Regions from separate parts of the Shuttleworthella sp. genome, predicted to be linked through region 2. Evidence: predicted binding sites of a transcription regulator. Region 2 holds the regulator's gene; the other holds the start of a gene.

Region 1 (16,145 bases), on a different contig from region 2:
GGTGGAGAGAATCGAGTGGTCTACCCTGCCGAAGACGAAGCAACCGTCCACGACAAGCGAGTTGTTCACCGTGGCCTCATCACTGATGAAGTTGGGCGGAGCAATCAGGTTCTTCGAGTAGATCTTCCAGGACCGGTCGCGGCTGTTTAAGGCGTTATCAATGGCGATGTACTCCATGTTGGCCTCCCAGAGAGACTCAATGGTGCCGACATCCTTCCAATAGCCTTTGAAATTATAGGTATAGACCGGCTCTCCGTGCTCCAGATAGGCCGGTATGACATTCTTTCCGAAGTCCGACATATCTACTTCATTCTTCTTGGCATTGATCAGCATCTGCTTCAGCTTCTTCCAGTCGAAAATATAGATGCCCATTGAGGCATGTCCGGACTTGGGATGCTCGGGCTTCTCCTCGAACTCGACAATCCGGTCATTGGCGTCCGTGTTCATGATTCCGAAGCGGCTTGCCTCCTCTAAAGGCACGTCAATTACCGCCACAGTCAGGCTGGCGTGATTATCCTTGTGCTGCCTGAGCATATCGTCATAGTCCATCTTGTAGATGTGGTCTCCGGAGAGAATCAGAACGTACTTGGGGTTGATGCTCTCAATATAGTCCATATTCTGATAGATGGCATGGCTGGTGCCCAGGAACCACCGGTTCCCCTCCTTGGCGGAATATGGCTGCAGAATCGTCACTCCCGTGTCAATCCCGTCCAGACCCCAGGAAGATCCGTTCCCGATATGACTGTTCAGGATCAGAGGCTGGTACTGGGTGATTACACCGACATTCATGATGCCTGAATTGGCGCAGTTGGACAAAGCGAAATCAATAATCCGATAGCGGCCGCCGAACTGAACCGCCGGTTTTGCGATGCTCTGCGTCAATTTCCCCAGACGCGTTCCCTGCCCTCCGGCAAGAATCAAAGCCAACATTTCATTTTTCATGGAAATCCACCCCTCCTTCACAACGGATATCATGATATCGATAAAGACGCCTTACTCTCGGAATCCGTCTTAGTTTCTCACGCGTCTCTTCAATCTCCAGACACTGGCTCCGAGGGCCGGCAAGGTGAAGCTGAGCGTATTGGTGTAATCTTTCCAGCTGCCCTCCTGCGTCTGGGTATTCTGATTGTGTTCCTTCCAGACGCCTCCGAATTCCTCCAGCTCCGTATTGATCACTTCCTCATACAGGCCCGCGACCGGAACGCCGATTGTGAAGTTCTGCCGCTCAACCGGTGCCATGTTGAAGACACAGATTAAGAAGTCTCCCTTATCCCCCTTTCGGATGAAGGAGAGCACGCTCTCCGCCCGGTTGTCCGCGTCAATCACCTCCAGGCCGTCGTAGGAGTCATCAATCTGCCAGAGCGCCTTGTGATCCTTATAGAAGGCATTGAGTTCACTGGTAAAGTGCTGCATCCGCTGGTTCATGTAGTCATCCAGATTGCCCCACTCCAGTTGGTAGTCGTACTTCCACTCCAGGAACTGACCGAATTCAGAACCCATAAAGAGGAGCTTCTTGCCCGGATGGCAGATCTGATAGGTGAGAAGGTTCCTGAGACCGGCGAACTGGTTGTAGCGGTCTCCCCACATCTTGTGCATCAGGCTCTTCTTCCCGTGGACCACCTCGTCATGGGAGAAGGGCAGGATGAAGTTCTCGTTGAAGACATACATGAAGCTGAATGTCACCAGGTTAAAATCATACTGGCGATAGATGGGATCTTCCTCGTAGAACTTGAGGATGTCGTTCATCCAGCCCATATTCCACTTGAAGTCGAAGTCGAGGCCGCCCTCGTCGAAGGGTCTTGTGATGGGCGTGGCCGCCGTTGACTCCTCGGCGATCATCATGACATCCGGATGATAGAACTTGACCACCCCGTTCAGGCGCTGCAGGAAATTGTAGCCCTCGATATTCCGGTTGCCGCCCTCCTGGTTGGGCGTCCAAGGGCCATCGTCATAATCCAGATAGAGCATATTGGACACCGCATCCACCCGAATTCCGTCCAGATGATACTCCTCCAGCCAGAAGAGGGCGCTTGAGAGGAGGAAGGACTGGACCTGGTTCTTGCCCAGGTCGAAATTCAAGGCTCCCCACCGATAGTTGTGGGCCCTGTTATGGTCCTGGTACTCGAAGGTCGGCGTCCCGTCGAAATAGGCAAGCGCGTCATCATTCTGCGTGAAATGGCCGGGCACCCAGTCTACCAGAACACCGATATTGTTCTGATGGCAGGCCTCAACGAAATCCTGGAAGTCCTCCGGGGTCCCGTAGGTGTGCTCCAGGGCGAAATAACCCATGAGCTGGTAGCCCCAGCTCATGTCCAGGGGATGGGCCATGAGGGGCAAAAACTCCACATGGGTGTAGTGCATCTTCAGCAGATAGGGAATCAGCTGATCCTTCAACTCCTTGAAGGTGCAGGGGGTTCCGTCCTCCTTGTACTTCCAGGACGACGCGTGGACCTCATAGATGTTGACCGGACGCTTCTTAAAACCAAAGCGCTTGCGCCGTCCCATCCAGGGAGCGTCCCTCCACTTCCTCTTCTGCATGGTGTGCACGATGACTCCCGTCCCGGGTCTGGCCTCAAAATAGTTGGCGAAGGGGTCGATCTTCTCTACCACCTGGCCTCCCTGTCTCTTGACAAGATACTTGTAGACCTGTCCCTCCTGGGGAAGATCCGTGGAGAGCTCCCAGACGCCGATGTGGTTCTTTACCATATCCAAGGGATTTTGGAACCAATCTGTGAAATCTCCGATGACCTGGACGTGCTCAGCGTGCGGCGCCCAAACGCGAAATACGTAAGTTCCCTCCTGATTTTCATCCCGGTGCAGTCCCAGGTAGTCCTGCAGGTGAAAGTTCTCACCCAGCCCAAATGTGTACATAGACTCTTCCAAATTCATACGATCACCTCTCCTACTCATACAACTATGCAATCGTTTTTTCTATTATATCACTTCTCTATGTTTGTCAGAAAGTTCTAAATTTTTGTTTAGAGTATTGCGTTAATATATTTAATATGGCATAATTATATGATCGGCGCATTTTTAGAGGGTCTCACCTCTTCCCGGATCAATCCGCAAAACCCCCGCAAGTCCCTGCATTTGCCTGGACTTGCGGGGGTTTTCAATTGATCTGAAAAAGACATGAGACCGGCCGATTCCGCAGGCCTCATCGGGGGATCTCTCAGGAGATCTCCAGGCTCTTCTTGCTGCTGTCAAAATAATAGTGCTTCTTGTCGGCTCCCAGACTCTTCAGCTCTATGATCCCGGACCCCTCCTGGCAGGACTCGACCTCAATATGGTTTCCAATCTCCTCATAGCTCCTGCAGCTGAATTCCCCTGCCGTCTTCTTGAGCTGAATCAGGTCCCGGATTGCCGCAACCAAATCCGCCTTACGGGTGACCCGGTCCCAGTCGATGCTGTTGACGGCATCCGGGGCATTGTAGCTGTTGCTGGCCCGGGCATAGTCCCCATCCGTATAGGTCCCGTTCGGTCCGGTCGCGACCAACTTGCTGCGCTGGAACTCCTGCCCCAGCTGCATGAAGCAGATCCCCTGCATGAGAAGGTTGAGCGCGTTGGCAAAATAGACCCTCTTCTTGCGTTCTTCCTCGGAGTCCTCCGGATGCAGTATGGTCAAGAGGTCATTCAGATTGTAGTTATCATGGGCCTCGATATAGTTTAAGACCTGATTCGGAGCCACATAGGCCACATAGCCAAGGCTTCCGAGAAGCGCCGCGGCGACTCTGCCCTCATGCCCCTGGCCCGAGACATAACCCTTCTTGATCTGCCCGTATACTTCCGCCCCCTTGACAGCGTCCCTCTCATCATCATTGAAGAAGGCGATCCGGGGCATGAAGTGGGCATTCGCCTTCATGGCCTTGTACTGGCTCGGCAGGCCCCGGCCCATATCCCATCCCTCCCCGTAGAGAAGAATGCGGGGATCGATCCGGTCCAGGGCTGACCGGATGGCGTTCATTGTGTCGACGTCATGGAGGCCCATGAGGTCCAGCCGGAATCCGTCCAGGCCGAACTCCTCAGCCCAATATGTGATGGAGTCCAGCATATACTTGCGGTACATCTCCTTCTCACTGGCAGTCTCATTGCCGCAGCCCGATCCGTCCTGGAAAGACCCGTCGTAATTCATGCGATAGTAGTAATCCGGCACCGCCAGCTGGAAGGGAGAGCTGTAAGGCGAATAGGTGTGGTTGTAGACCACATCCATAATTACCCCGATTCCCGCCTCGTGATAGGCCTGAATCATCCGCTTGAACTCCAGAATCGGAGCCAGGGGATCCTCCTGGTCCAGGGCGAACTGTCTGTCCGGGACATTGTAGTTCTCCGGATCATAGCCCCAGTTGTACTGGATCTTCCCCTCCTTGTCGTAGGTCTTGTGGTGGTCGAAGACCGGCTGCAGCTGGACATAGGAATAGCCCATTTGCTTGATATAATCAAAGCAGCTTGCATCGCCGAAGCGGTTTTTCGTCCCGGACATGCAGGCCGCCGGGAAGGTTCCCCGCAGATCTTCCGCAAGTCCGGACGTGGCGGACTTGGTAAAATCTCTCAGGTGGAGCTCCGCGATCACCGCCGCGCAGGGGTTTTTCACCCGCCAGCCGGCGGCCGCCCCATGTCGGACCGCAAAGTCCTCCGGGACCAGTTCCTCCGGGGCCGCAATCAGGCTTCTCTGGTTGTCAAGGCTCAGGGCGATGCTATAGGGGTCCCGGGTCTCCTGGTAGAAATTCTCCTCGTGATAGACCCGGTAGAGATAGGAGGCCCCTGCCAGATCTCCCTTAACGGTCACAGACCAGACCCCCCGGGTATTTCTCTTGTGATTGGCAAAATGTGTCTCCCCTCCCCGCTTCATATCGAGGACACGGACCCGCCGATCCCCCTTTGGGTACAGGAGAACCTGGACCTTATGGGCCATGGGAGACCAGAGGCGAAATTCCGTCTCGGTCCTCCCGTACCGGTATCCAAGCCAGCCCTGGAATCCCCATCTGCGGTCGAAGTCCTGGGTGTGAACCGCCATGTCGAAGGCGGTCTGATTGGGTTCTTTCAGATAGGGGCTGGTCATAGCCGCCTGCTTGGAGTAGTAGACCTGCCCATCCCCCTCGATCAGCCAGATCTCATTGGGGGCATCCCCCAGAAATCGCCTTACCTTATAATCCTTGGTCTGCTTGGACCAGTCATCGGTCTTGACCAGGAGATTGACCGAAGTCAGAAAACGACTGGAGGGGTAATTGATGCTTCCAAGGAGGCCGAAATCATCCCTCCCCGAGAACTTCTCTTCTTTTCCCCAGTAGCCGTCAAGCCACTTCCACATATTGCAATGACTGTAGTTTCCATCCTTACTGTGAAAGTGTACGCGCAGTTGGTTATCCATTCTCTCTCTCTTTCAAACGCTTCTTCCTTAACAACTCCATTTGTCTTATGAGGGACCGGTCTCATCTTCTGCCCATCTCCTTCGACTTCTTCACGGCTGCCAGTATACCATCCATGACCAGGCCACGGAAGCCGCCTTCTTCCAGCACCCTGAGACCGGCGATGGTGGTTCCCGCAGGCGAGGTCACCTGGTCCTTGAGCTGGCCGGGCGTAAGACCTGTCTCAAGGACCATCTTCGCGGACCCTAAGACTGCCTGGGCGGCGAATCGATAGGCCTGTGACCGGGGGAGACCGGCCGCAAGTCCCGCATCCGCCATAGCCTCTATCATCATGTAGACATAGGCCGGGGAAGAGCCGCAGAGACCGGTCACCGCATCCATCAGAGCCTCGGGCACCCATTCGGCCCTGCCCAGGCTCTCAAAGATCTCTAGGACCAGGTCCCTGTCCTCTTGCGGCACCGTGTCGCTGGCGGTCAGCGCGGACATCGCCTCTCCAACCATGGCCGGCGTGTTGGGCATGACCCGAATCAGCCTGACCGGGCGGCCGAACGCCGCCTGCAGGGCCGCAAGAGATTTGCCGGCAGCAAGGCTGATCAGCAGGGTATCCTCTGCCAGCACATCCCGAATTTCCTCGATAAGCCCCTCCAGGATGTGGGGCTTTACCGCCAGGACAAGGATCCTCCCGAAGGCCGCCGCCTCCCGGTTGTCCCCTGTGGCCCTCACGCCGAAGTCAGCGGCGAGCCGGTCCCGGTTCCTTGCACTCGGAGCCGAGACCATGACCCGGTCTCCGGTGACAAGCCCCCCCTGCCGTATTCCCTGCAGGATGGCAGATGCCATATGGCCTGCCCCGATAAAAGTGATCTTCTCGATTTGCATAGGCGCTCCCTCTTTAATCCTCCGCCTGCTCGTGGATCTTATCCATCCAGGCCTTCATCTGCCTCTCATAGCCCTGGTCTGAGATCTCATAGAAGGTCTCACCCAGAAGCGAATCCGGCAGATACTGTTGTCTGACATAGTGGTTGGGCCAGTCATGCGCATACTTGTAGCCGATCCCATGGCCAAGCTTGGCACTCCCCCCGTAGTGGGCGTCCCGCAAGTGACCGGGCACGGTCTCCGTCATGCTCGCCCCGACCGTCTTCATGGCCTTCATAATCGCATTCACTGCGGAATTGGACTTGGGCGCGCAGGCCACATAGGCTGCTGCCTGGGCCAGAATGATCTGACTCTCCGGCATGCCGATCCGCTCCACTGCCTGGGCTGCGCTGTTGGCAACAATCAGGGCCATGGGATCTGCATTGCCCACATCCTCCGCGGCGCAGATACAGATCCGCCTGGCAACAAACTTGACGTCTTCTCCGGCATAGAGCATACGGGCCAGATAGTAGACCGCCGCATCCGGATCACTGCCCCGCATCGACTTGATGAAGGCAGAGATCGTATCATAATGGCCGTCCCCCTTCTTGTCATACTTGACCACCCTCCGCTGGATGCACTCACCGGCCACCTCGAGGCTGATGTGGATCCGGCCGTCCTCAGACCGGGGCGTGGTCAGGATCCCAAGTTCGATCGCCGTGAGGGCGTTTCTGGCGTCACCGTTGGCCATATCGGCCAGAAAATCCAGGGCGTCCTCATCGACAAGCGCCTGATAACTCCCCATCCCCTTCTCGCAATCGCTGACCGCGCGCAGCAGAAGCTCACGGATATTTTCCCTGGAGAGAGGCTTCAGCTCAAATACAATCGACCGGGAGAGGAGGGCCCCGTTGACCTCAAAGTAGGGATTCTCTGTCGTGGCCCCGATCAGAATAATGGTCCCGTCTTCCACATAGGGAAGCAAATAGTCCTGCTGCCCCTTGTTGAAGCGGTGAATCTCATCGATGAAGAGAATGGTCTTCCTGCCGTACATGCCCAGGACATCCTTTGCCGCCTGAACCGCCTCCTGCATGTCCTTCTTCCCCGCTGTCGTAGCGTTGATCTGGTGAAAATCAGCCGAGGTCGTGTTGGCAATCACCCTGGCCAGGGTGGTCTTTCCTGTCCCCGGAGGGCCGTAGAAGATCACCGATGAGAGCTTGTCCGCCTTGATGGCCCGGTAGAGGAGTTTATCCCTGCCTATGATATGCTCCTGTCCAACCAGCTCATCCAGACTGGTCGGGCGCAGGCGGGAGGCCAGCGGGGCCTCATCTTCCCGGCTTCTGTCCCTTGCATAGTCAAATAAATCCATCTGGTCCTCTCATTCTCTGTCCTTTCTTCTTCTCGCCCGCATCTTCTGCTCGATCCTTCCGATCACATAGAAGCGGTAGACAAAGGCCGTAAAGAGGCCGGCCGTAAGCCAGGCCGCCGCATCACAGGCCGCTGCCAGTGAGTAGGAGCCGATTCTCATGGAGACAGCCGCCGGAATCACCCGGGCAAGCAGTTCCACCACTCCTCCCATCATGGGAAGGAGACCATACCCGCAGCCCTGCATGATATTGCGGAAGATGAAGATCATCCCCAGTGGAATATAGCAGGACATGGAGAAGTAGATATAGGGTCTTGCGAACCCCATCAGGCTCTCTGTATCTGTCCCGGGCGGGAAGAAGAGATGCATCAGGGGTGAGAGCAGGAGCAGGATCAGGACCGAGATCAGGGCCGCATAGACAACGTCCATCTGCATGGCCGCCTTGACGCCGGACCGGATCCGGTCCGAACGAGCTGCTCCGTAATTCTGCCCTCCGTAAGCGGCCATGGACTGGCCCAGGGCTGCGAACCCCTGGGTCAGCAGCGTTGACATCTTGCTGGCCGCCGTAAAGGCCGCCACCGCCGTCGGTCCGAAGGTGTTGACCGCCGTCTGCAGGACCATGGTCCCCGATGCGGTAATCCCGAACTGCAGAGCCATAGGGATCCCCACTCGGATCTGCCGGGCAGCCATTCCCCGGTCGATTCTCCAGAAATCCCGATAGGGGAGCAGGTCCGGCATCTTCCTTGCGATGTAGACGGCGGCGGCCAGAGCGGCGATCACCTGGGAGAGGACTGTGGCGTATGCCGCCCCCTCCGTCCCCATGCCAAGGCCCAGGATGAAGGCCAGGTCCAGAACGATATTGCAGGCCGCGCCGATCAGAAGAAAGAAGAGGGGCAGCTTGGAATTCCCGACCGCTGTCAGGAGAGCGGAGCCAAGGGTGTAGAGAACGATGCTGAAGAGGCCGAAGCAGATAACAATGATATAGCGGTAGGCGTCATCGAAGATCTCCTCCGGTGTATTCATCAATCGCAGGATCCGCCGCATAAAGATGGTAGAGAGGGCAGTCAGAATCAGGATCACTCCAAAGCTCAGCATGAGGGCATTGGAGGCCGACCGTCTGGTTCCCTTCGGGTCCATGGCGCCGAAGCGCTGCGCCGTCAGAACGGTAAAGCCGGTGGTCAGGCCGATTGCCAGGCCCTGAACCAGGAAGACAATGGTTCCGGTGGAACCGACGGCCGCCAGGGCATTCTGGCCGAGAGCGCGCCCGACAATGATCGTGTCCACCAGATTGTAGAGCTGCATGAACAGATTGCCCAGAAAGAGGGGCAGGGTGAAGCGGAGAATAACCGTCAGGGGCTTCCCCTCTGTCAAGTGTACGCTCTTCATTACAATCCTTTCCGGCGTCTGCCCGAGCTTCGAGAACGATCTCCCGACCGCCGCCGGCGTCCGGTTAAATCATTTCTCCTTAGCGGCGAAGAGGGTACCCACCCTCTTCGCGTCCACGATATCATAGAGGACCTCCGGGTTGGCTCCGTTGGTCACCAAAGTATCAATTCCGTTGGCCGTAGCCAGTTCTGCCGCCTTGAGCTTGGTCCTCATTCCCCCGGTTCCCCGCCGGCTTCCCGCGCCGCCTGCCAGGGCATAGGTCTCATCGGTGATCTCCTCTATGCGGGAAATCAGCCTGGCATTGGGATAGAGCCTGGGATCCGCATCATAGAATCCGTCAATATCGGACAGAATCACCAGGAGGTCCGCCCGGCAGAGAACGGATACGACGGCGGACAGCATGTCGTTATCCCCGAAGAGCTTGTCCTCGGACTCAATCTCCGTGTAGGACACGGAGTCATTCTCATTGACGATGGGGATGATCCCCTGCTCCAGGAGTGCGAAGAAGGTATTGGCCAGATTCTCCTTCTTGACCTCCTGCTTGATATCCTCAGCGTTTAAGAGGATCTGCGCGACAATCTTGTTGTACTCCCCAAAGAACTTGTCGTAGAGGAACATATTCTCGCACTGGCCCACGGCGGCAGCCGCCTGCTTCATGCGCATCTGCGTCGGCTTTTGGGCCAGCCGCATCTTGTTGGTCCCTACGGCGATAGCTCCGGAGGATACCAGGAGGACCTCATGCCCCATATTCTGAATGTCCGACAGGACCCTGGCCAGATGGTCCAGCGTCCGCAGATTGCTCTTTCCATGCTCATTGGTCAAGGTCGATGTTCCGACCTTGACTACAATGCGTTTTCTCTGAATCCCCATGTCTGCTCCTCTTCAGCCATATGCCCTGCTCTCGCATAAGAGTTCATCTATTATAGACTACTTACGCTTCCCGTGACATAGTTCCGCACAAGTCTTTTCCGACCGGGATTTCAGGGGAGAAGAAGGCGGCCAAGACCGTATAAGAGCATCAGGTGTCCGGGATAGAAGACATAGAAGAACCACTTGTGGAAGGGCTTCCTGCTGCCGGCCTGTCCGTTATAGGTATAGCGGAGCAGGAAAAGAGGCAGGAAAATACCGAGCAGGTATACTTCTGTCCGGATCTCGGCCCCTGCCATGAATTCAGAGAAACCAATCAGGAAGGTGTAGATTATGGTTATCCCGAAATAGGCCCTCCACATGCGGGTCTTGTCCCGATAGTTGCGGACAAGCATCAGGGGGACAATCACCCCATAGGCCGACCAGTCCCCCCAGATACTTAAGAGGATGCAGGCCAGGACTGCCAGCCGCCTGAAAGTCGGTGCAAGATTTGCCCTCTGGTCGAAATAGCAGGCCATCAGTCCCAGGAAGAGGGTATATATGATTCCGAAATTCGTCCCGAGAGAACTTCGGATGTCGAAGCAGAGGATAAAGGGAATCCAGGACACCAGGGCAAAGATCCCCATGCGGATCAGGTATTTCTTCAGGTCCCGCGTGTGCATGAATCCCTCGGCGACAAAAAAGGCCATGGCCGGCCCGGTCAATCGTCCGATGAAGTGCATGACCTGCCCCGCCGGGCTGGCGGTTGGGATGAACTTCCAGGCTACATGGTCGATGACCATGGCAATAATAACCAGGTACTTGATTTGATTTCGATTCAGAGAAAGTGTCTTCATGGGAGGTATTCTCCCATATGCACTGCCCATAAAGCAAGGAGATCTCATCTTGCCTCCAATAAAAAACACCCCTCCCTCTTCCCGCGTGCGATGGCACGGGCAAGAATGGGGAAGGGTGTTTTCTGTTTTGTCCTTCTCTGACCTAAGAGACTTCTCGAAAGCTTACTGCTTCCTTGCGGACAGACCGGAGTCGTCAGCAGAGATCACGATGCTATCTCCCATACTGATGTCTCCCTTTAAGATGATGCGGGCAACCAGGGTCTCAACAGACTTCTGAATATAGCGCTTCAGGGGGCGGGCCCCATAGGCCGGCTCATAGCCATGATCAATGATATATTCCCTGGCCTCATCCGTCAGGACAACCTTGATCTGCCGGTCCTCCATGCGGGCATTGAGTTCCTTCATCTGCAGGTCTACAATCCTGCCGATATTGGACTTGGTAAGAGGCTTGAACATAATGATCTCATCGAGACGGTTGATAAACTCCGGCCTGAAATGGATCTTGACCTGGTTCATAACCTGTTCTTCCGCCTCGGGTCCGATCTCGCCTGACTCGTCAATGCCGTCCAACAGATAATCGCTCCCCAGATTGGAGGTCATAATGATAATGGTGTTCTTGAAATCCACCGTTCTGCCCTGAGAATCCGTGATCCGGCCGTCATCCAGAACCTGCAGAAGAATATTGAAGACATCCGGGTGCGCCTTCTCCACCTCATCGAAGAGGACGACCGAGTAGGGCTTGCGGCGGACCGCCTCGGTCAGCTGACCGCCCTCGTCATAGCCCACATATCCCGGAGGGGCCCCGATCAGGCGAGACACGGAATATTTCTCCATGTACTCACTCATATCAAGACGGACGATATTCTTCTCATCATCGAAGAGGTTGGCGGCCAGGGTCTTGGCCAATTCCGTCTTGCCGACGCCGGTGGGCCCCAGGAAGAGGAAGGAGCCGATGGGTCTGGACGGGTCCTTGATCCCGGCCCGGCTGCGGATGATGGCCTCAGTGACCAGTTGGACCGCTGTATCCTGTCCAACCACCCGCTTATGGAGCTCTTCATCCAGATGCAGGGTCTTATTCCGCTCGCTCTCTCCCAGCTTGGACACGGGAATACCGGTCCAACGCGAGACAATCCGGGCGATCTCATCCTCGGTCACCGCCTCATGGACCATACTCATGTCCTTGTCCTCAATTCCGGCCTCCTCCTGTTTCAGGGATGCCTCCAGCTTAGGCAGCTTTCCATACTGCAGCTCTGCGGCCTTGGACAAGTCATAGGACTGCTTGGCCCGTTCAATCTCCTTCTTGGTCTCCTCAATCTCCTCCCGGAGGGCAGAGACCTTGCCGACAGCGCTCTTCTCGTTCTCCCACTGGGCCTTCCTGCTGTTGAGCTCTTCCTTTAAGTCTGCCAGTTCACGAGTCAGCTTCTCAAGCCGTTCCCTGGAGAGGGCATCCGTCTCCTTCTTCAGAGCTTCCTCTTCAATCTGCATCTGCATCACCTTGCGGTTGATCTCGTCCAGGTCTTCCGGCATGGAATCCATCTCTGTCCGAATCGAGGCGCAGGCCTCATCGACCAGGTCAATGGCCTTGTCCGGCAGGAACCGATCCGTAATATAGCGATTGGACAGGGTTGCCGCAGCGACCAGGGCCGCATCCTGGATCTTGACATGGTGGAAGACTTCATAGCGCTCCTTGAGTCCGCGGAGGATCGAGACCGTGTCTTCCACGGTCGGCTCATCCACCATAACCGGCTGGAAACGCCTTGCCAGGGCCTGATCCTTCTCAATATATTCCCGGTACTCGTCCAGAGTCGTAGCTCCGATACAGTGGAGCTCGCCCCTGGCCAGCATGGGCTTTAACATATTCCCGGCATCCAGGGCTCCGTCCGCCTTGCCTGCTCCCACAATGGTGTGGAGCTCATCAATGAACATCAGGATCTGTCCGTCCGACTTCTTGACGGAATCGAGGACTGCCTTGAGCCGCTCCTCAAATTCTCCCCGATACTTGGCTCCGGCCACTAAGGCTCCCATATCCAGGGCGAAGACCTTCTTATCCTTCAGGGTGTCCGGGACATCGCCTCTGGCAATACGCTGGGCCAAGCCCTCCACAACGGCGGTCTTTCCGACGCCCGGGTCCCCGATCAGGACAGGGTTGTTCTTGGACTTGCGGGAGAGGATCCGGATGACATTCCGAATCTCCTCGTCTCTTCCGATGATGGGGTCCGCTTTCTGGTCTCTGGCCCTGGCCACCATCTCGTGGCCGTATTTCTCCAGGGCCTCATAGGTATCCTCCGGATTGTCACTGGTGACCCGCACATTGCCCCGCACCTGCGAGAGAGCCGCAAGAAAACGCTCTCTGCTAAGGCCGTACTCCCGGATCAGGTCCTTCATACCCTTGCTTGCGAATCTGAGCATGGACAGGAAGAGATGCTCCACGGAGACATACTCATCTCCCATGGCCTTCGCCTCATCCTCCGCATGGGTCAAGGCATCATTGAGCGTCTGAGAGAAATAGCGCTGTCCCGCGCCTGAGACCTTGGGCAGGGCATTCAGCTTCGAGATGGCATTCTCGGTAAAATGCCCGCAATTGATATCCATCTTCTCGAGGAGCTTTGGAATCAGTCCGTCCTCCTGCTGCAGGAGGGCGACCAGGAGATGCTCGTCGTCAATGGTCTGGTTGCCGTAATCCGCCGCCAGCTTCTCCGTGTTCTGTACTGCCTCAATGGACTTCTGGGTGAATTTCTGAATATTCATAAAGTCACCTCCTTTTCTTACTTGTTTCATATTGTGGATGGGATTCTCAGATCCCTCTCCACGGCACAAGTATGTTATAACACTAAAATTAGCACTCGTCAATATCGAGTGCTAATAATTTTAGCTAATTTATGTTTTTATTTCAGGTACTCCATCTTCCGCTCCACCTGGATCTGCGGATCCACCCGGCGCTCGAATTCTTCCGGGCAGGAGCTGTCTCCGGCGACACTCCCGTAGTGGGTCGGGATGGCAATGCCGGGGGCAATCGCATTCACAAGCTCCGCCGCCTGTCCGGCGTCACAGGTGTAAGTTCCTCCGCAGGGAACAAGAGCAATATCACAGACTACGGCCCTGGCCTCCGGAACCGGATCGGTATCTCCCGCCACATAGATCTTCTGCTTGTGATCATCAATCAGATAGCCCAGCCAGTCCTTGTCCCTGGGGTGAAAATCCTTATCTGTATTGTAGGCCCGGATGCCGGTAATTCGTATTCCCTCCCAGTCCATCGCTTGGTCCGGCTCCAGGTAGTGATCCTTCCCCCGCAGGTCTTCGCGCTCTTTTGTGATTCTCCCCTCCATGCTCTTGGGGAAGACGTACTCTGTCTCCTCCTTGGCGAGCTTAGCCATGTCCTCCGGGGAATAGTGATCGCTGTGCTCATGTGTCAGCAGGATCAGGTCCGCGTCGTGAGCCTCCTCCCTCAGCTGATAGGGGTCCAGATAGAGAACCTTTCCGCGGGCCTCAATCCGCACCGCCGCATGCGTGATCAGGCGGACCTGAGAAGTATCCGGAAGATCTCCCGCAAAGCCCATCTCCTCCAGAAGGCGCCCCGCCTCCTCTCTGGCCTCCTCAGCCACGAAGACTCCCACGGGATGATAGTCGCCGGATCCCAGGTAGAGCCCCATCAGCTGGTTGATCCCATCCTGGTGTTTGTAGGCCAAGATCCCCTGGCTCTCTAAGGCCGCAATTGCCCGGTCCGCATCGAACTCATTCATAAGGGTGAGAACGCAGACACCGCTTCCGTCCTCCGTATGCTCTCTTCCGAAAATGCCCATCTCTCTTGCCTCTTCCTTCTGAAATATGTGTCCTCTTCAAGGGGGATCCCGCAATCAGCGGTCACAACCATCTCTCCTACAGACTGCTGCCGGCATCCCTCAATCAATGAAAGAGGGAGAAATAGAGAATCACTGCCAGCCCCAGCCCGATCCGGTAGATACCGAAGGGTTTGAAGTCATGCTTGCGGATGTAGTCCATCAGGAAGCGGATAATGACGACTGACACGAAGAAGGCGACCAGCATTCCCGTAAGCAAAATAGCTACTTCCATCCCGCTGAAATATCCGCCCCTCGCGAAGAACTTGATGATCTTCAGAAGGCTTGCCCCCAGCATCACCGGGATTGCAAGGATGAAGGTAAACTCCGCGGCAATCTTCCTGGAAACACCGATGGAAAGGCCGCCGATGATGGTGGCTCCGGACCTGGATGTCCCGGGAAAGACCGCTGCCAGAAGCTGAAAGAGGCCGATGATCAAGGCGTCTTTCATGGTCAGGTCCTCAAGGCTTGTCACCCGGGCCTCTCTCCCGGCATTTCTCCTCTCAAGAAAGAGGAAGACAAGACCGATCAAAATCAGCATGCCGGCGACCACCCACCAGTTGTAGAGGTGTTCATCCAGCCAGTCATCCAGGGCAAGGCCCACAACAGCCGCCGGAATGCAGGCCGCGATCGTCTTAATCCAGAGGCTTATGGTCTTTCGGCTGACATAATGTTCTCCCGTCTTTTGGGATTTTCGGACCGGCCAGATTGTCTTCCAGTAGAGAAGGATTACTGCCAGAATCGCGCCGAACTGAATCACGACCAGAAACATCTTCCAGAATTCACCGGAGACGTCTAATTTGATGAATTCATTCAGAAGGATCATGTGGCCGGTAGAGGATACCGGAAGCCACTCGGTCACGCCCTCGACCAGGCCAAAGAGGATGGCCTTTAAGATATTGAACATACGCTTCTCCTATTCATGTGCTTTATTTACTTTGCTCTTTGCCCTGCCCGGACCCGGAGCACATGTCTTTGCGCTCCCGATAGCGCCTGAGCCGGACCAGGATGGATTCCCGATAGACGAAATCAGAGATCGCCGCAAAAGGAATGGCCAGGAGGATACCGATCACGCCGAAGGCCTTGCCTCCCACAATGATACAGATCAGAATCCAGATACCCGCCACACCCAGGGTATTGCCAAAGAGCCGGGGCTTGATCACATAGCCGTCAATGGTCTGGAGGACAATGGTAAAGAGCAGAAACCAAAGGGCCTGCCAGGGGTTGATCAGGACCAGGATCAAAGATCCGATGGCCCCGCCCAGAATCGGTCCGAAGGTCGGGGCCAGATTGGTCACACCGACGACGACCGACAGGAGAATGGCATAGGGCATTTGCATAATCATCATGAAGATGAAATTGGCCGTCGCGACGATCAGGCCGTCTAAAATCGTGCCACCGATGTAGCGGACCAGGATTCGGTCTGACCTCCTGGCGAAATCACTCAATTCCCGATAGCGGTTCGGACTCAGGAGCAGACTCATCAGCTGGCGGAGCCCCCTCATCCACCGGTCCTGGTCCATCAGGAAATAAATAGCCATGATGATGCCGATCACCCAGTCAAAGAGTCCGACACTGAAATTGGTGACAAAGTGCAAAAACTGGCTGGGCTGACTGGGCAGGAGACCGGCCAGGCCGT
Region 2 (16,145 bases):
GGGATCTATGGACATCTATGGAGAGCCGAGAGGCCGGTTTGGCTCACACGGGGAAGCAGTCATCCCTACTGGAAGCTGGTACAGGGGCTCGATCGCCTTCGGCTGGAGCTCGAGACGGTCTTTCGGAGGGAACTTCCGGCAGAAGAGGGAGGTCTCCTCTCGGCCATGGTTCTGGGCGCAAGGAGCGGCCTGGACGAAGAGCTGCGGGACCTCTTTTCCCGGTCGGGCATATCCCATCTCCTGGCTATCTCCGGGCTCCATGTGTTTCTTCTGGGCACAGTCCTGCTTCGTCTCTTAAGGATAGCGCGCCTGCCCCTGCCCTTTGCCTCTGTCCTATCGGCCCTGATCATTATCGCCTACGGGCGCATGACCGGAAGTGCCGTCTCTACCAGGAGGGCGGTACTGATGTACCTCCTGCTGATTCTTGGACACTGTCTGGGAGAGGCATATGATTCTCTGTCCGCGCTGGCTCTGGCCGGGCTTGTCATTCTTGCGCAAAATCCCATGGCCCTGGGAGATCTGAGTTTTCAATTTTCCTTTACGGCGATTCTTGGGCTCCTGCTTGTGGCAAGACCCCTGCAGGAGGCCTACAGGTCATCCTGCGCAAGGAGATTTGAAGAGAGACGGCACAGGCTCTATCGGCTGCGCCCGAGGCAGCTGCCCTGGAATCGAGTGAATCAGGGGGAATCCGGTCAATACCAGGCAAATCTGGCAGACCGCATCCTAAGCCGGATCATCTTAGCCCTGGGAATTCAGCTGGTCCTGCTTCCCCTGACTGCCTTCTATTACAGCGAGATCGCATCCTATGTAATCCTTTTGAATCTGCTCCTGATCCCTCTTCTGGGTCTGGTCCTTGGAAGCGGCCTTCTGGGAGGACTCCTGGGTCTTGTCCCGGGACTCGCGATTCCCTCCCTCTTCTCCGGTCTCTGTCTGAGGCTCTGTCATGGTCTTCTCTATTTCTATGAGTGGAGCTCTGACCTAAGCCTTCGCCTTCCCCTGGCAAGGATAATCAGCGGAAAGCCTCCCGTCTGGTTGATTTTGTTCTATTACGGCCTCCTTCTCTATCTCGTCTACAGGATTTGCCGGAGGGGACAGACCAGGGCAAGAGCCGGATGCTCCTTCAGGAGGGCTCCGCGACAGAGGATTCGGGAGAAAATCCTTGGATGCGCTCTGGCCTCCCTCCTGATCCTTCTTCCCATCCTCTGGTCCGCCGGCCTCTCGGATCGGGCCGGGGCAGAGTTTACCATGCTGGACATCGGTCAGGGGGACGGGCTCTATTTCTGCGACGGGAGAGGGGGACACTACATGATTGACGGCGGATCGACCAGCATCGACCGGGTCGGCAAGCAGAGAATCCTCCCTTTTCTCAAGGCGAGGGGGATTCGGAAGATTCACTACTGGTTCGTAAGCCACACGGACTTAGACCACATCAGTGGTCTGGAGGAAGCCCTGAGCGACCGGTATCCCATTCAATATCTGGTCTTCTCCGTCAATATGCCCCGTGCGAACGACGGGAGAAATGCCGCCTATGAGAGGCTTGTGAAATTGGCAAGGGAAAACAGATGTCAGATCCTGCTTCTAGATCGGGGAGATTGCCTCAGACCGGGATGCAAGGCGGGGGAGAGCGGCTGCCTTTCGGTGCGGTGTCTGGGTCCGGCAGAGGACCGGTCTGCCAGAGGGGCCAATGAAAACAGCCTGATCCTGTCCATAGCGATGCCGGGTCTTAGGGTCTTTAGCGCCGGGGATATCGGGACCGAGCAGGAACAAGCTCTCCTGCGGAGGGAAAACACGATCTGCGATCAGAATGAGGAGGGCTTTCGCCTCTATAAGGCATCACATCACGGGAGCAACGGGGCCAACGGAAAAGAGATCCTAAAGGACTTTCAGCCGGATCTGATCTGGATCAGCGCCGGGGCCGGAAATCATTACGGGCATCCGGGCAAAGAGGCCCTAAAGCGGATGAAAGAAAGGGGCTGTCCCATCGATCGCACGATGGATCGGGGGCAGATGACCCTCCGGAGAGAGGAGGGCAGATGGAAATACCGGGTGCGCTTTCCCTGAGGGCCGAGTCGACCTCAATCTGCCGGTCCATCCCCCTCTGACAGCCGGTCCTCGCTGACGCTGATCGTCTTAGCGTGTTCGATCAGAGTCCGGTAGTGGTCAAGGCCCTTGAGATCATTCAGGGGGTGGATGAAGCACTCGCCGGAGGACTTCTCCACCAAGACAGGGCCGAACTTGCCGTAGCTAAAAGCAGTGTAGCCGTCCCCGGTGGCCAGGAGCTGACCTCCCTTGCCGGCCGCGGAACCGACCTCTTTGCCGTGGAACAAAGAGGCGAGAAGACCCGTCTTCTTATCATTTGGTGCAGTCAGATTCCCGGGGTCTAATTTCACGGGAAGGAAGTCGAAAATATAGTAGCGGTGGCAGACCCAGGCGTGATAGAAGATATTCTCATCGGGCGCCAGCCGGTTGATATAGTTTTGCGCAAGCTGATAGGCTTCGTGAACGCCTGTGACTTTTTGCTCCATCGTTTTCTCCTCGCGAAATTGCCTGTATGTATTGCGGATGCTTGATCACCATTATAAGCCTTTTCCCATCGAGATAAGCTTTTTTTCATCTGCCGTCTCAGGACTTGGTCCCGGACTCCTGGGACCGGCGCTTTTGCCCCGGAAGACAGCAGATTGACTTGTCCGGTTGGGGATTTTACAATCGTTTTCATGGAGACGATAAATCATGATATCAAGACGGGACAATTTCACAGGGCCTATTTGCTCTATGGAGAGGAAGACTATCTCAAGCTCCAGTACCGGGATCGCTTGATCAAGGCCCTGACAGGCGGAGGAGAAAGTGTCAACTTCAGCCGCCTGGAGGGGGAGTCCTGCAACCTGAAGGACATGATTGACCTGGCGCAGACGATGCCCTTTTTTGCGGAATACCGCTGCATCCTGCTCATGGAGTCCGGCTTCTTCCAGAGCAGCAATGATGAGCTTGCGGCCTACCTCGAGGCGGTGCCGGAGACGGCCGTACTCATCTTTGTCGAGAAGAAGGTCAACAAGTCGACCAAGTCCTTCAAGACGATCGGCAAGTATGGCTATGCCTGTGATTTCTCAAAGCCCGGTGAGGAGACCCTTATGAAATGGATCGGAGCTCGCCTTGCCAGGGAGAAGAAGACGATGGCGCCCGAGGCCTGGAGGGAGTTCTTCCTCCGAAGCGGGGAGAATATGGAGAATATGGAGCGGGAGTTCGAGAAGCTGGTGATGTACTGCTTCGACAGGGACCGCATCGAGCTCAATGACGTCCGGGCGATCACGGTTCGGCCGTTAAATGACAGAGTCTTCGACCTGGTCGATGCGATGGCCGACCGGGATACCCGGAGACTGATGGATTGCTACGCAGACTTGGTCACGGCCAAGGAGCAGCCCCTTCGCATCCTAAGCCTGCTGGAACGCCAATTCATGCAGATGCTTGCGGTGCGGCAGATGTCCGCCGACCACCTGTCCGATCAGACAATCGGGAAGAAACTCTCGATTCCGCCCTATATCGTGGGGAAAATTCGGCGCAGTTCAAGAGCCTACAGGCAGGAGCAGATCAGGCAGCTGCTCGCGGACGCCTCCGATGTGGAGGAGCGGATTAAGACCGGCCGGATTTCGGATCGGATGGGGGTGGAACTTCTGATGATGCAGTATGCCAATGACGGGTATGCCAATGACGGGAATTAAGCCTTGACAGGACCGATGCCGAACAGTATTATGTACGAGTATGTTTACATTGAACTGTCCGTGTCCGGCTACAATGTAACTAAGGATTTTTCCTATAAGAAACATTCGATTTACATTGGAGGTAATCTAAATTGGCTAACATTAAGTCTGCAAAGAAGAGAGTACTCGTAACTGCCACCAAGACCGCCAGAAACAAGGCGATCAAGTCAGAGGTGAAGACCTATGTCAAGAAGGTGGACGCAGCGGTTGAGGCCGGAGACAAGGACGTGGCCGCCGCGGCGCTCAAGGAAGCAACCGGCGTAATCGCCAGGGCATGCTCTAAGGGCGTTTATCATAAGAACACGGCCGCCCGCAAGGTATCTCGTCTCAGCAAGGCTGTCAATAAGCTCGCTTAATCGACAGGACGAGAAGAGGCGCCAGAGGAGTGAAGGATAAGAGAGTCAACAGCCCGACATCTGTTGGCTCTCTTTTTTCGACCTCCGCCGATGGAATGAGGATCCCGCAGACCATAGCTGCTGATGCAAGAGGAGAGAACTCATGGGAATTGACCAGCGTAAAATCCGCAATTTCTGTATAGTGGCCCATATCGACCACGGGAAGTCCACCCTGGCTGACCGCATCATTGAGATGACCGGAACCCTGACCAAGCGCGAGATGCAAGAGCAGGTCCTGGACACGATGGATCTGGAACGCGAGCGCGGAATTACCATCAAATCACAGGCGGTTCGAGTGATCTACCGGGCCAAGGACGAGGAGGAGTATATCTTCAACCTGATTGACACCCCGGGCCATGTGGACTTCAACTATGAGGTCTCCCGCGCTCTGGCGGCCTGCGACGGGGCGATCCTCGTGGTGGACGCCAGCCAGGGGGTTGAGGCCCAGACCTTGGCCAATGTCTATCTGGCCATAGATCATGATCTGGAAGTCCTGCCTGTGATCAACAAGATCGACCTCCCCTCCGCCGACCCGGACCGGGTCAAGAGTGAGGTCGAAGATGTGATCGGGCTGGACTGCGAGAATGCCCCTCTTGTGTCCGCCAAAACAGGCCTTCATGTGGAAGATGTTTTGGAAGCGATTGTCCATAGTCTGCCGGCACCCAAGGGGGACAGAAATGCTCCCTTAAAGGCACTGATCTTCGACTCTCTCTATGACCCCTACAAGGGGGTGATTGTCTTCGTGCGTCTCAAAGAGGGAAGGATGAAGCGGGGGGATAAGGTCTGCATGATGGCCAGCGGCTATAGCTGCGATCTTGTGGAAGTGGGCTATTTCGGCGCCGGCCAGCTGATCCCCTGCGATGAGCTGGAGGCCGGGATGGTGGGTTATTTCACCGCCTCCATTAAGGATTTAAGAGAGACCAGAGTCGGGGATACGGTCACCTCGGCTGACCGGCCGGCCGCGGAGGCACTCCCGGGCTACAAGAGGGTCCAGCCCATGGTTTACTCCGGAATCTATCCGGCGGATTCTGCCAAATATCCGGAGCTGCGTGAGGCCCTTGAAAAACTCCAGCTCAATGATGCGGCACTCCAGTTTGAGCCGGAGACCTCCGCGGCTCTGGGATTCGGTTTCCGCTGCGGCTTTCTGGGACTTTTGCACCTGGATGTCATTCAGGAGCGGCTGGAGCGGGAGTATAAGCTCGACCTGGTGACGACGGCGCCGGGCGTTGTCTATCGGGTTCACAAGACGGATGGGACCCTCATAGAACTTACAAACCCGTCCAATCTACCGGATCCCTCCGAGATCGACTACATGGAGGAGCCGGTAGTAGACGCGCAGATCATGGTTACATCCGACTATATCGGGGCCATCATGGACCTCTGCCAGGAGCGCCGCGGCCAGTATATCGGTATGGAGTATATGGAAGAGGGCAGGGCCCAGCTGCGCTATACCCTTCCGCTCAACGAGATCATCTATGATTTCTTCGATGCCCTGAAATCCAGAAGCCGGGGCTATGCTTCTCTTGACTACGAGATGAAGGGCTATCAGCGGTCCGACCTGGTCAAGCTCGATATTCTGATCAACAAGGAGCAGGTGGATGCCCTGTCCTTCATCGTATTCTCCGGTACGGCTTATGAGCGGGGGAGGAAGATGTGCGAGAAGTTAAAGGAGGAGATCCCGAGACACCTCTTTGAAATACCCATCCAGGCGGCGGTCGGAGGCAAGGTGATCGCCAGGGAGACAGTCAGGGCCATGCGAAAAGACGTCCTGGCTAAGTGTTACGGGGGGGATATCTCCCGCAAGAAGAAGCTCCTGGAGAAGCAGAAGGAGGGAAAGAAGCGCATGCGGCAGGTCGGAAGCGTGGAGATCCCCCAGGAGGCCTTTATGGCGGTCCTCAAGCTGGATTCAGACGATTAAGAACAGACCGAGAACACGAAAGGAGGCCGTTCCGTGGAAGCTCTGGAGCTCTACATACACATTCCCTTTTGTGTCAGAAAATGCCTCTATTGCGATTTCAACTCTCATCCGGGAGGGCCGGGAGAGCATGAGGCCTACACGCGCGCTTTGATCCGGGAAATCGACTGGTGGGGCAGGCTGACAGGCAGGGCCCGGGTGGCTACGATTTATGTGGGGGGAGGCACTCCCTCCTGGCTCAACGATTCCCTGCTGGAGGAGATTTTCGCGGCGGTCAAGAGAAATTTCGCTCTGGATCAGGCGGCAGAGATCAGCCTGGAAGTAAATCCGGGCACGGCGACAGAGAAGACTCTCCTGGCCTATCGGAGGATGGGAATCAACCGCATTTCCATCGGCCTCCAGTCGGCCAACGACGAGGAGCTGGCCCTTCTGGGCCGGATTCATACATTCTCCGATTTCCTGCGCACCTTTGAGAGGGCCCGGGCGGCGGGCTTTGCCAATATCAATGTGGATATTATGACCGGCCTTCCCCATCAGACGGAGGACAAGCTCAAGAAGACCCTGCAGAAGTTGACGATGCTCAGACCCGAGCACATCTCCGCATACTCTCTGATGGTGGAGCCCGGCACCCCCTTCTACGAGCGATACGCAGAGGATGTCGCCAGAAGAGACCGGGGAGAGGGGACCACAGACCTGCCGGATGAGGCGCTTGACTACAGACTCTACGATCTGACAAGAGAATTTCTGATCGGGCGGGGGTACGGCCAGTATGAAATCTCCAATTATGCCAGGGAGGGTTTTGCCTGCCGCCACAATCTCGGTTACTGGGAGAGAAAGCCTTACCTGGGGCTGGGGGTGGGGGCGGCCTCCCTGCTTATGGACTCCTTCCCGGGAGACGGTGGGGGCGGGCGGAGGCCGGAGGGACTGAGAACCCCAGCTTATCCCAATATCCGCTTCTCCAACATCAAGGAGACAGACCATTATATTGAGCTCTGGGAGGCCTATGACCCAAGCAGGCAGGAGGGCCCGGACGAGATCCTGGCGGACGCCCCGTGGATTGATCCAAAGACCATTCAGAAGCTGACCTGCCGCGAGGCCATGGAAGAATTTCTCTTTCTGGGTCTGCGCAAGACGGGAGGAATTCGTGAGGCGGATTTTCTGGATGCATTCGGTCTTGCGATCGACAGCGTCTTCGGACCCGTCATAGAGAGCCAGAGAAGGAGAGGACTGGTACGGAGAGAAGGCGGGCAGATCGCTCTGACGAAAAGGGGCATCGACATCTCCAATGTCGTCCTGGCCGAGTACCTGCCCTGACAGAGAGGGCCTGCAGTAAGCGGGCAAAGAGGACAGGCCGACCTGTGTTGACAGGAGAAGGGGCCAACTTTACAATGAAGAACAGTTATAGCACTCAAGCATGATGACTGCTGATGCCGGAGGAGAGGAGTAAGCCATGGCTGATTCCAAGCAGATGGGTGAGGAGCTTTCCGAGCGTAAGTCCAAGATCCTAAACGCCATTATTCAGAACTATCTGGAGTCCGGGGAGCCGGTCGGTTCCAGGACAATTTCAAAGCTGGAGGGCGTGACCCTAAGCTCCGCCACCATCCGCAATGAGATGAGTGACCTGGAGGAGATGGGATATATTCTTCGCCCGCACAGTTCGGCCGGCCGCATTCCGACCGACCGGGGCTACCGATTCTATGTAGACCATCTTCTGGCGGAGAAGGATCAGGAAGTCCTGGAGCTCAAGGATTTTGTCATTCAGAAGACAGAGAAGATGGACAAGGTTCTGCAGCAGGTCGCCAGGTTCCTGGCCAAGACCACCCAGTACACATCCCTGATCTCCGCTCCCGCCATGAGCAGGAACCGGATCAAGTTCCTTCAGCTCTCCCAGGTCAATGACCATCAGATTCTGGCGGTCATCATGATGGGGGGCAACATGGTCAAGAGCCGCCTGATCGAGGTCGAGAGTGTCCTGAGCGGAGAGAACCTTCTCAAACTCAATATGCTGCTCAACAACAGCTTAAACGGGCTCACCGCGCAGGAGATTAACCTGACAACCATCTCCAAGCTCCAGGAGGAGGCGGGGATCCACGAGGATATCGTGGCAGAGGTTCTAAAGACCATTCCGGAGACCCTGCGGGAGGACGATGGACTTGAGATCTATACATCAGGGGCAACCAATATATTCAAGTACCCGGAACTGTCCGATCGCCAGAAAGCTTCCACCTTTATCTCTACATTTGAGGAGAAGGGACAGCTGGCGGAGCTGATTAACGACGTGCAGGAACAGAGCCTGAATAACCCGAACGCGACCGGAATCCAGGTCTATATCGGGAGTGAATCCCCCATGGAAAATATGCCGGACTGTTCTGTGGTCACAGCCAACTACGATCTGGGAGACGGAGTCAGGGGAACAATCGGTATCGTGGGACCCAAGCGGATGGATTACGCCAAGGTCATGGGCAGTCTCAAGGAGCTCAAGAGCAAGCTGTCTGAAATAATGGATGAGGCTCGCAGCTGACCCCGTCGCGCTTACCGGAAGCCGCAGTTTCTCTGCCTGTGGAAACAGACAGGGCAGCTGCGGATTTTTGCACTTGTTTTGTGAATATTTTTTGCAAATATGAGTTGACATGATCCGAGCCCGGTGTTATCTTAGTGCATGAAGATATTAGCACTCGACATGAATGAGTGCTAATTGAAACAAAATCCCGGAGCGCAAGCTCGAGAAAGGTGGTAATTTTTTTGGCTGAAGAGATGAAGACTCCAGAAAGCAGCACGCAGGAGGCTGTGCAAGAAGCCGTAAGAGAGGCCAGAGAAGAGGCGAGAAGGCAGGCGGATCTGAATTCGACCGGGACGGATGAAGCGCATCCGACCGGGGAAGAGGAAATCCCCGGGGCCGAGGCAGAAGCGGATTCTCATCAGGAGGAGACGGTAGAAGCTAATGATACACAGGATCCGGATGATCGAGAGCAGGAAGATTCTGCGAATGAGGAAGCCCTTCCAGGGAAGAAGGATCCGAAGGATGAAAAGATTGCAGACCTGACGGACCGGATCGCCCGTCAGATGGCGGAGTTTGATAATTTCCGCAAGCGGACGGAGAAGGAGAAGAGCAAGAGCTTCGAGCTTGGAGCCTCATCCATCATCGAGAAGATTCTTCCCGTGGTCGATAATTTCGAGCGCGGCTTGTGTACCCTGCCGGAGGGAGAGACGGACGCCTTTGCCGAGGGCATGGATAAGATCTACAAGCAGCTGGTCACGACCCTGGCCGATCTGGGAGTCAGCCCCATCGAGGCGCTGGGACAGACCTTCGATCCGGAGCTCCACAACGCAGTGATGCACGTGGAGGATGAGAATTTCGGGGAGAATGAGATCGTAGAAGAGCTCTTAAAAGGCTACAAGTTCCACGATCGGGTCATCCGGCACAGTATGGTCAAGGTGGCCAACTGAGGATGCCAAAAGTGTATTCATCAGATTCAATAGATTGATTAGGAGGAAAGATATATGAGCAAGATTATCGGAATTGACTTAGGAACAACCAACAGCTGTGTCGCCGTTATGGAGGGCGGACAGCCCAATGTAATCCCCAATAAGGAAGGCGCGAGAACCACGCCCTCCATCGTGGCATTTACCAAGAGCGGCGAGCGTCTGGTCGGTGAGCCGGCCAAGAGACAGGCTGTGACCAATGCGGAGAAGACCATTGCTTCAATTAAGAGGGATATGGGAACGGATAACGGCCGGGTCATTGACGGCAAGAAGTATTCGCCCCAGCAGATCTCCGCAATGATCCTCTCCAAGCTCAAGGATGATGCCGAGAACTATCTGGGAGAGAAGGTGACGGAGGCGGTGATCACGGTTCCCGCATACTTCAATGACGCCCAGCGGCAGGCCACCAAGGACGCCGGCAAGATCGCCGGTCTCGACGTTAAGCGTATTATCAACGAGCCCACGGCGGCTGCTCTGGCATACGGTCTCGACAATGAGAAAGAGCAGAAGATCATGGTCTATGACCTTGGCGGCGGTACCTTCGATGTATCTGTCATTGATATCGGCGACGGAGTCATTGAGGTTCTCTCGACCAACGGAGACACCCATCTGGGAGGCGATGACTTCGATGATGCCATTGTCGAGTGGATGCTGTCTGAATTCAAGAAGACGGACGGCGTGGACCTGTCCGGTGACAAGATGGCCATGCAGAGACTGAAGGAGGCTGCCGAGAAGGCCAAGAAGGAACTCTCGTCCGCAACGACAACCAATATCAATCTCCCCTTCATTACTGCTACGTCCGAGGGACCCAAGCACTTTGACATGGATTTGACCAGGGCTAAGTTCGAGGAACTGACCCATAACCTGGTCGAGAGGACGGCAGCGCCGGTTCAGAATGCCCTTCGCGATGCGGGACTTAACATGAATGACCTGGGCAAGGTCCTCTTGGTCGGCGGCTCTACCCGTATTCCCGCCGTACAGAAGAAGGTGGAGGAGCTGACCGGCAAGGAGCCCTCCAAGAATCTGAATCCGGATGAGTGCGTTGCCATCGGAGCCGCCATCCAGGGCGGTAAGCTGGCAGGCGATGCCGGCGCCGGCGACATCCTCCTTCTGGACGTCACCCCCCTGTCTCTGTCCATCGAGACCATGGGAGGCGTCGCCACCCGTCTGATCGAGAGAAATACGACGATTCCCACCAAGAAGAGTCAGATTTTCTCTACCGCTGCTGATAACCAGACCGCGGTCGATATCAATGTGGTTCAGGGTGAGCGTCAGTTTGCCAAGGACAACAAGTCTCTGGGACAGTTCCGTCTGGATGGGATTCCCCCGGCACAGCACGGTGTTCCTCAGATCGAGGTGACCTTCGATATCGACGCCAATGGGATTGTGACCGTATCCGCCAAGGATCTTGGAACCGGCAAGGAGCAGCACATCACCATTACGGGCGGCTCCAATATGTCGGATGATGATATTGAGAAGGCAGTCCGGGAGGCTCAGGAGTATGAGGCTCAGGACAAGAAGCGCAAGGAAGCGGTCGACACCAGAAATGACGCGGACTCCTTTGCCTTCCAGACAGAGAAGGCTATGGAGGAGGTAGGCGACAAACTTGACCCGGCAGACAAGTCCGCGGTTGAGGGAGACTTAAAGGCTCTTCGCGATCTCCTGAACCAGTACACGCAGCCGGAGGAACTCTCCGACGGACAGGTGGGTGAGATCAAGGCAGCCCTCGAGAAGTTGCAGGGATCTGCCCAGAAGGTATTCTCCAAGATGTATGAGCAGCAGGCGGCCGCCCAGCAGGCACAGACTGCCGGAGGCCCCGAGGCGGGAGCTGAGACGGGAAATACAGCAGCCGGCAACGATGATGTTGTAGATGCAGACTTCAAGGAAGTTTAATTAGATTATGGCAGAAAAGAGAGATTTTTATGAGGTGCTGGGCGTCGACAGAAATGCGGACGACGCAGCGCTGAAAAAAGCATATCGGAATCTCGCCAAGAAGTATCACCCGGATTCTCATCCGGGTGATAAGGCTGCTGAGGAGAAGTTTAAGGAAGCTTCCGAGGCCTATGCCGTTCTCTCGGATCCTGAGAAACGCCGCCAGTACGACCAGTTTGGCATGGGAGCCTTCGATGGGAACGGAGCAGGCGGGGCCGGCGGCTTCGACTTCTCCGGCATGGATTTCGGAGATATCTTCGGAGATCTCTTCGGGGGCTTTGGCGGTTTCGGCGGCTTCAGCGGATCTTCTGCCCAGCGGGGTCCTCATAAGGGGGCAAATGTCCATGCGGCAGTCCGGATCAGCTTCAAGGAGGCAGTCTTCGGCGTGGTCAAGGAGCTGGATCTGAACCTGAAGGAGGAGTGCCCCAGCTGCCATGGCTCGGGCTGTAAGCCGGGCACAGGCAAGAAGACCTGCGCCAAGTGCGGCGGCAAGGGCCGGGTTGTCATGACACAGCAGTCCATGTTCGGCACCATGCAGAATGTGACGACCTGCCCCGATTGCGGAGGCAGCGGCCAGGTGATTGAGAACCCCTGTCCCGATTGCCACGGAAGCGGCTATGTCACAAAACGTAAGAGGATCCAGGTCAATATCCCGGCAGGGATTGACAATGGCCAGTCTGTTCGTATCCGTGATAAGGGAGAGCCCGGAACAGGAGGCGGCCCCAGAGGAGACCTCCTGGTGGAGGTTCGTGTCTCGGCCCATCCGATTTTTCAGAGAAACGGCTACGACCTCTACTCATCGGCGCCGATCACTTATGCGCAGGCGGCGATCGGAAGTGAGGTGGAGATTGACACCATCGACGGCAAGGTGCTCTACACGGTAAAGGCGGGCACCCAGACAGACACGAGAATTCGCCTGCGCGGCAAGGGCGTGCCAAGTCTGCGCAACAAGAATGTGCGCGGCGACCACTATGTCACCCTGGTCGTTCAGACACCGACGCATTTGAGCGAGGAGGCCAAGGAGGCCCTTCGGCAATTTGACGCCCTCTCCGACAAAAGTCTCTCATCGGACGCTTCGTCCAAGCCCAGGAAAAAGGGCTTTCGCGAGAAGATGCAGGAGATGAAGGATCGGTTTGACGACGCAATGGAATGAGAAAATCAATCAATGAGCATGGCGAGCGGCCGGCCCTCCCCAAGAGGACCGGTCGCCCGCTTTTTACTTGCCTGTCTGTGTCCGGTCCGACATAAGGACGCAGGAATAGGGCATTATTGCGGGAATAAGGGGGAGAAGACCTATCGGATATAGGCAAAATGACTTTTTTTTTCAAAAATCGCTTGAAATCAAAGAGCATTTTGCATAAAATAAACGATGTAAGTTATGTGAACGCGTTGGAAACGTTTACAAGTTAAGGTACTTTTATGGAGGGAAATATGAAAAGTAAAAAACTTGTAGCACTTGGCTTGGCAGCCCTGATGGGAGTTTCTGCTCTGGCAGGCTGCGGGGGCTCAAAGTCATCTGACAACAACAAGAAAGATGGCGAGAGCAAGTCAGCTACGCTCACCGTCTGGTCACCGTCCGAGGATCAGTCCGAGGAGCAGGGAAACTGGCTCAAGAAGGAATTAGAGGCATTCCAGAAGGCACATCCGGAGTGGAAGCTCACCTTTAACACCGGCGTATGCCCCGAGGGTGATGCCAAGACTATGGTTGCAACCGATCCCGGAGCTGCTGCGGATGTATTCATGTTTGCCAATGACCAGATCCCTGACCTGCTCAAGGCCAACGCTCTTGCTGAGCTGGGCGGAACAACCCTTGAGGCAATCAAGAAGAACAACAATGAGACGACCGTCAACACGGTAACCTACAACAACGCCGTCTATGGTGTTCCCTTCACCGGCAACACATGGTTTATGTACTATGACAAGCGCGTCTTCTCTGCCGATGATGCCAAGAACCTCGACACCATGCTCAAGAAGGGCAAGGTAGGCTATCCCTTATCCAACTCCTGGTACTTCCAATCTACCTATGTGGCAAACGGCTGCACCATGTTCGGTAAGGACGGCAAGGATGAGAAGGCAGGCTTCGACTTCGGTGGCGAGAAGGCAACCGCAGTTACCAATTACTTGATCGACATGGCCAAGAATCCCAACTTCAAGGATGCCAACGGCCTGACCCCCAGCACTCTGGCAGACGGAACCGTTAACGCTCTGTTCTCCGGCGCATGGGACTACAAGGCAGTTGTAGATGCTCTCGGCAAGGAGAATGTCGGCATCGCCATTCCTCCCAAGTTCACAGTAGGCGGCAAGGAAGTTCAGATGAAGGCCTTCGCAGGTTCTAAGGCAATCGGTGTGAACCCGAACAGCAAGAACTCCGAGATCGCAGTTGCTCTGGCAGCTTTCCTCGGAAGCTCCCAGGCACAGAAGGATCACTATGATCTCCGCAAGGTGATCCCCTCAGATACCTCTCTGAACATTTCCGATGATCTGGCCAAGGTTCAGCTGGATACCATGCAGAATGCAGCAATCGTTCAGCCGCTGCAGTCAGCTATGGGACAGTACTGGACTCCTGCAGAATCTATGGGTAAGGAAATCATTGCAGGCACTGTAACGCATGAGAATGCTGCCGAGAAGACGGAGAGCATGAACAAGGCGATGAATACGGCTGCTGTTCAATAATCTTGCATTTACTGACGGAGGGAATGCGGTATGTCTTAGGACCGCATTCCTCTTTGCTTATAGAATTGGGCTAATCGTATGGAAAAAAGACAAATGCAGAGTAAAATCCCCTTGGCAAAGGCGATTGCCGCAGGAGATTTACAGACAAAGCTTTCCATTCCCTTTATGGGACTTGGAATATTTTTGAAAGGGCAGAGGATCAAGGGCTGTCTCATTTTCCTGCTGGAAGTTGCCTTTGCCTTCTATATGGCCACTTCCGGAATTTATGCCTTATCCAAACTGCCCAGCCTGGGCGATACAGCGCATCAGAAGGTGTGGAACGAGGCAAAACAGGTCTATGAATACACAGCCGGAGATAATTCACAGTTGATCCTTCTGACCGGCGTAGTGGCGTGCTTTGTAATTGCGGGATTTATCCTCCTGTGGATTATGCAGATGAAGCATGCCTATAGGCTGCAGTTACAGAAAGAGAACAAGATCCATATCAAGACATTCTCTGAGGATATCAGGTCACTCTATGATGAGAATCTGCACATTACCCTCATGTCCCTGCCCTGCGCTGGGATCTTGATCTTCAACATCGTGCCCCTGGTCTACATGATCAGTATGGCTTTCACATCCTATTCCAAGGAAGACAACCACTTGCAGTTGTTCAGCTGGAATGGGCTGGCGCAGTTCCAGCGTGTCCTGAATATTGGCGGGAATATCGGCCGGCAGTTCTGGCACGTTCTGGCCTGGACGGTTGTGTGGGCGATTGCCGCAACCTTCTTAAATTACATTCTCGGAATGATTCTCGCGATGGTTATCAATCGCAGAGACACAAAGGCAAAGGGATTCTGGCGTTTCTGTTTCGTCCTCTCCATTGCCGTTCCGCAGTTCGTATCCCTGATGATCATGAACATCATGCTGCAGCCGTCGGGCGCAATCAACGTCCTTCTGCAGAACTATGGATTGATCAAGGGCCCCCTGCCTTTCTTTACAGATGCTATGTGGGCCAGGATCACCATCATCATCATCAATATCTGGATCGGTATTCCCTATACGATGCTCCAGGTAACGGGTATCCTGCAGAATATTCCGAGTGAACTGTATGAGGCCGCCCGTATGGATGGAGCAGGTCCGGTCAAGATCTTCCTGAAGATAACATTGCCCTATATGTTATTCGTGACGACCCCCTACCTGATCACATCATTCGTGGGCAACATCAATAACTTCAACGTGATTTACCTCTTATCCGGTGGTGGACCAACCTATGTCGGCGATACGGCAGGACAGACGGATCTTCTGGTAACATGGTTGTACAAGCTGACGATCGACCAGCAGTACTACAATCTCGGTGCAGTCATTGGTATCCTGACCTTCGTTATCCTGACGGTTGTTACGCTTGTGACCTACCGCAGGTCGAAATCCTATAAGAACGAGGAGGCATTCATGTGATGAATACGAATAAAGTAAAGCGTAACCGAAGAAGCTTGTCCAAACGTATCAGCAACCTCGTTGTTCATCTGATTTTGGCGATCCTTGCGGTAATCTGGGTACTGCCTATTTTCTGGATCGTTCTGACAAGTTTTAGAGCAGAACCCGGCTCATATGTCAGCACCTTCCTGCCCAAGAGCTATACTCTGGCAAACTATGTCAAGCTCTTTACGGACCGGAATGTATTGGACTTCCCCCGTATGTTCGGGAATACACTGATCATTGCCATCTGCACATGTATCATCTCGACATTCTTCGTCCTGTCGGTGTCTTTCAGCCTGTCGCGCATGCGGTTCAGGTTCCGGAAGCCCTACATGAACCTGGCAATGATCCTGGGACTCTTCCCCGGATTCATGGCGATGATTGCGGAGTACTACATCTTAAAGGCACTCGGTCTGACCGAGGGATCCTTGATCCGCCTGGCCCTGATCATTGTGTACTCTGCCGGAACCGGACTGGGATTCCAGATCACAAAGGGCTATTTCGACATGATTCCGAGGGCGATTGATGAGGCCG

Evidence for each region. Region 2 encodes HrcA, which represses chaperone genes, less so after heat shock. Its sites were predicted from a motif close to TGTTAGCACTCNNNNNNNNNGAGTGCTAACA; they were not measured.
Region 1: clpB (ATP-dependent chaperone ClpB) is a predicted target of HrcA. The motif match lies at 13,505-13,535, and genes of this name have one in related genera.

The regions. Positions count from the first base shown of each region.
Region 1 is NZ_DBHIDN010000010.1:25,900-42,044, reverse strand. It holds gene ACO5R6_RS04050 (glucose-1-phosphate adenylyltransferase) at 1-942, opposite strand, end outside; gene glgB (1,4-alpha-glucan branching protein GlgB) at 1,012-2,889, opposite strand; gene pulA (type I pullulanase) at 3,173-5,368, opposite strand; gene proC (pyrroline-5-carboxylate reductase) at 5,430-6,242, opposite strand; gene ACO5R6_RS04030 (replication-associated recombination protein A) at 6,256-7,584, opposite strand; gene ACO5R6_RS04025 (MATE family efflux transporter) at 7,594-8,967, opposite strand; gene proB (glutamate 5-kinase) at 9,037-9,837, opposite strand; gene ACO5R6_RS04015 (TraX family protein) at 9,948-10,670, opposite strand; gene clpB (ATP-dependent chaperone ClpB) at 10,833-13,418, opposite strand; gene ACO5R6_RS04005 (MBL fold metallo-hydrolase) at 13,556-14,470, opposite strand; gene ACO5R6_RS04000 (undecaprenyl-diphosphate phosphatase) at 14,574-15,413, opposite strand; gene ACO5R6_RS03995 (AI-2E family transporter) at 15,436-16,145, opposite strand, start outside.
Region 2 is NZ_DBHIDN010000003.1:74,115-90,259, reverse strand. It holds gene ACO5R6_RS01560 (ComEC/Rec2 family competence protein) at 1-2,061, shown strand, start outside; gene ACO5R6_RS01555 (hypothetical protein) at 2,076-2,525, opposite strand; gene holA (DNA polymerase III subunit delta) at 2,715-3,716, shown strand; gene rpsT (30S ribosomal protein S20) at 3,848-4,111, shown strand; gene lepA (translation elongation factor 4) at 4,254-6,068, shown strand; gene hemW (radical SAM family heme chaperone HemW) at 6,102-7,379, shown strand; gene hrcA (heat-inducible transcriptional repressor HrcA) at 7,516-8,586, shown strand; gene grpE (nucleotide exchange factor GrpE) at 8,820-9,512, shown strand; gene dnaK (molecular chaperone DnaK) at 9,567-11,441, shown strand; gene dnaJ (molecular chaperone DnaJ) at 11,449-12,633, shown strand; gene ACO5R6_RS01510 (extracellular solute-binding protein) at 12,912-14,153, shown strand; gene ACO5R6_RS01505 (carbohydrate ABC transporter permease) at 14,247-15,590, shown strand; gene ACO5R6_RS01500 (sugar ABC transporter permease) at 15,590-16,145, shown strand, end outside.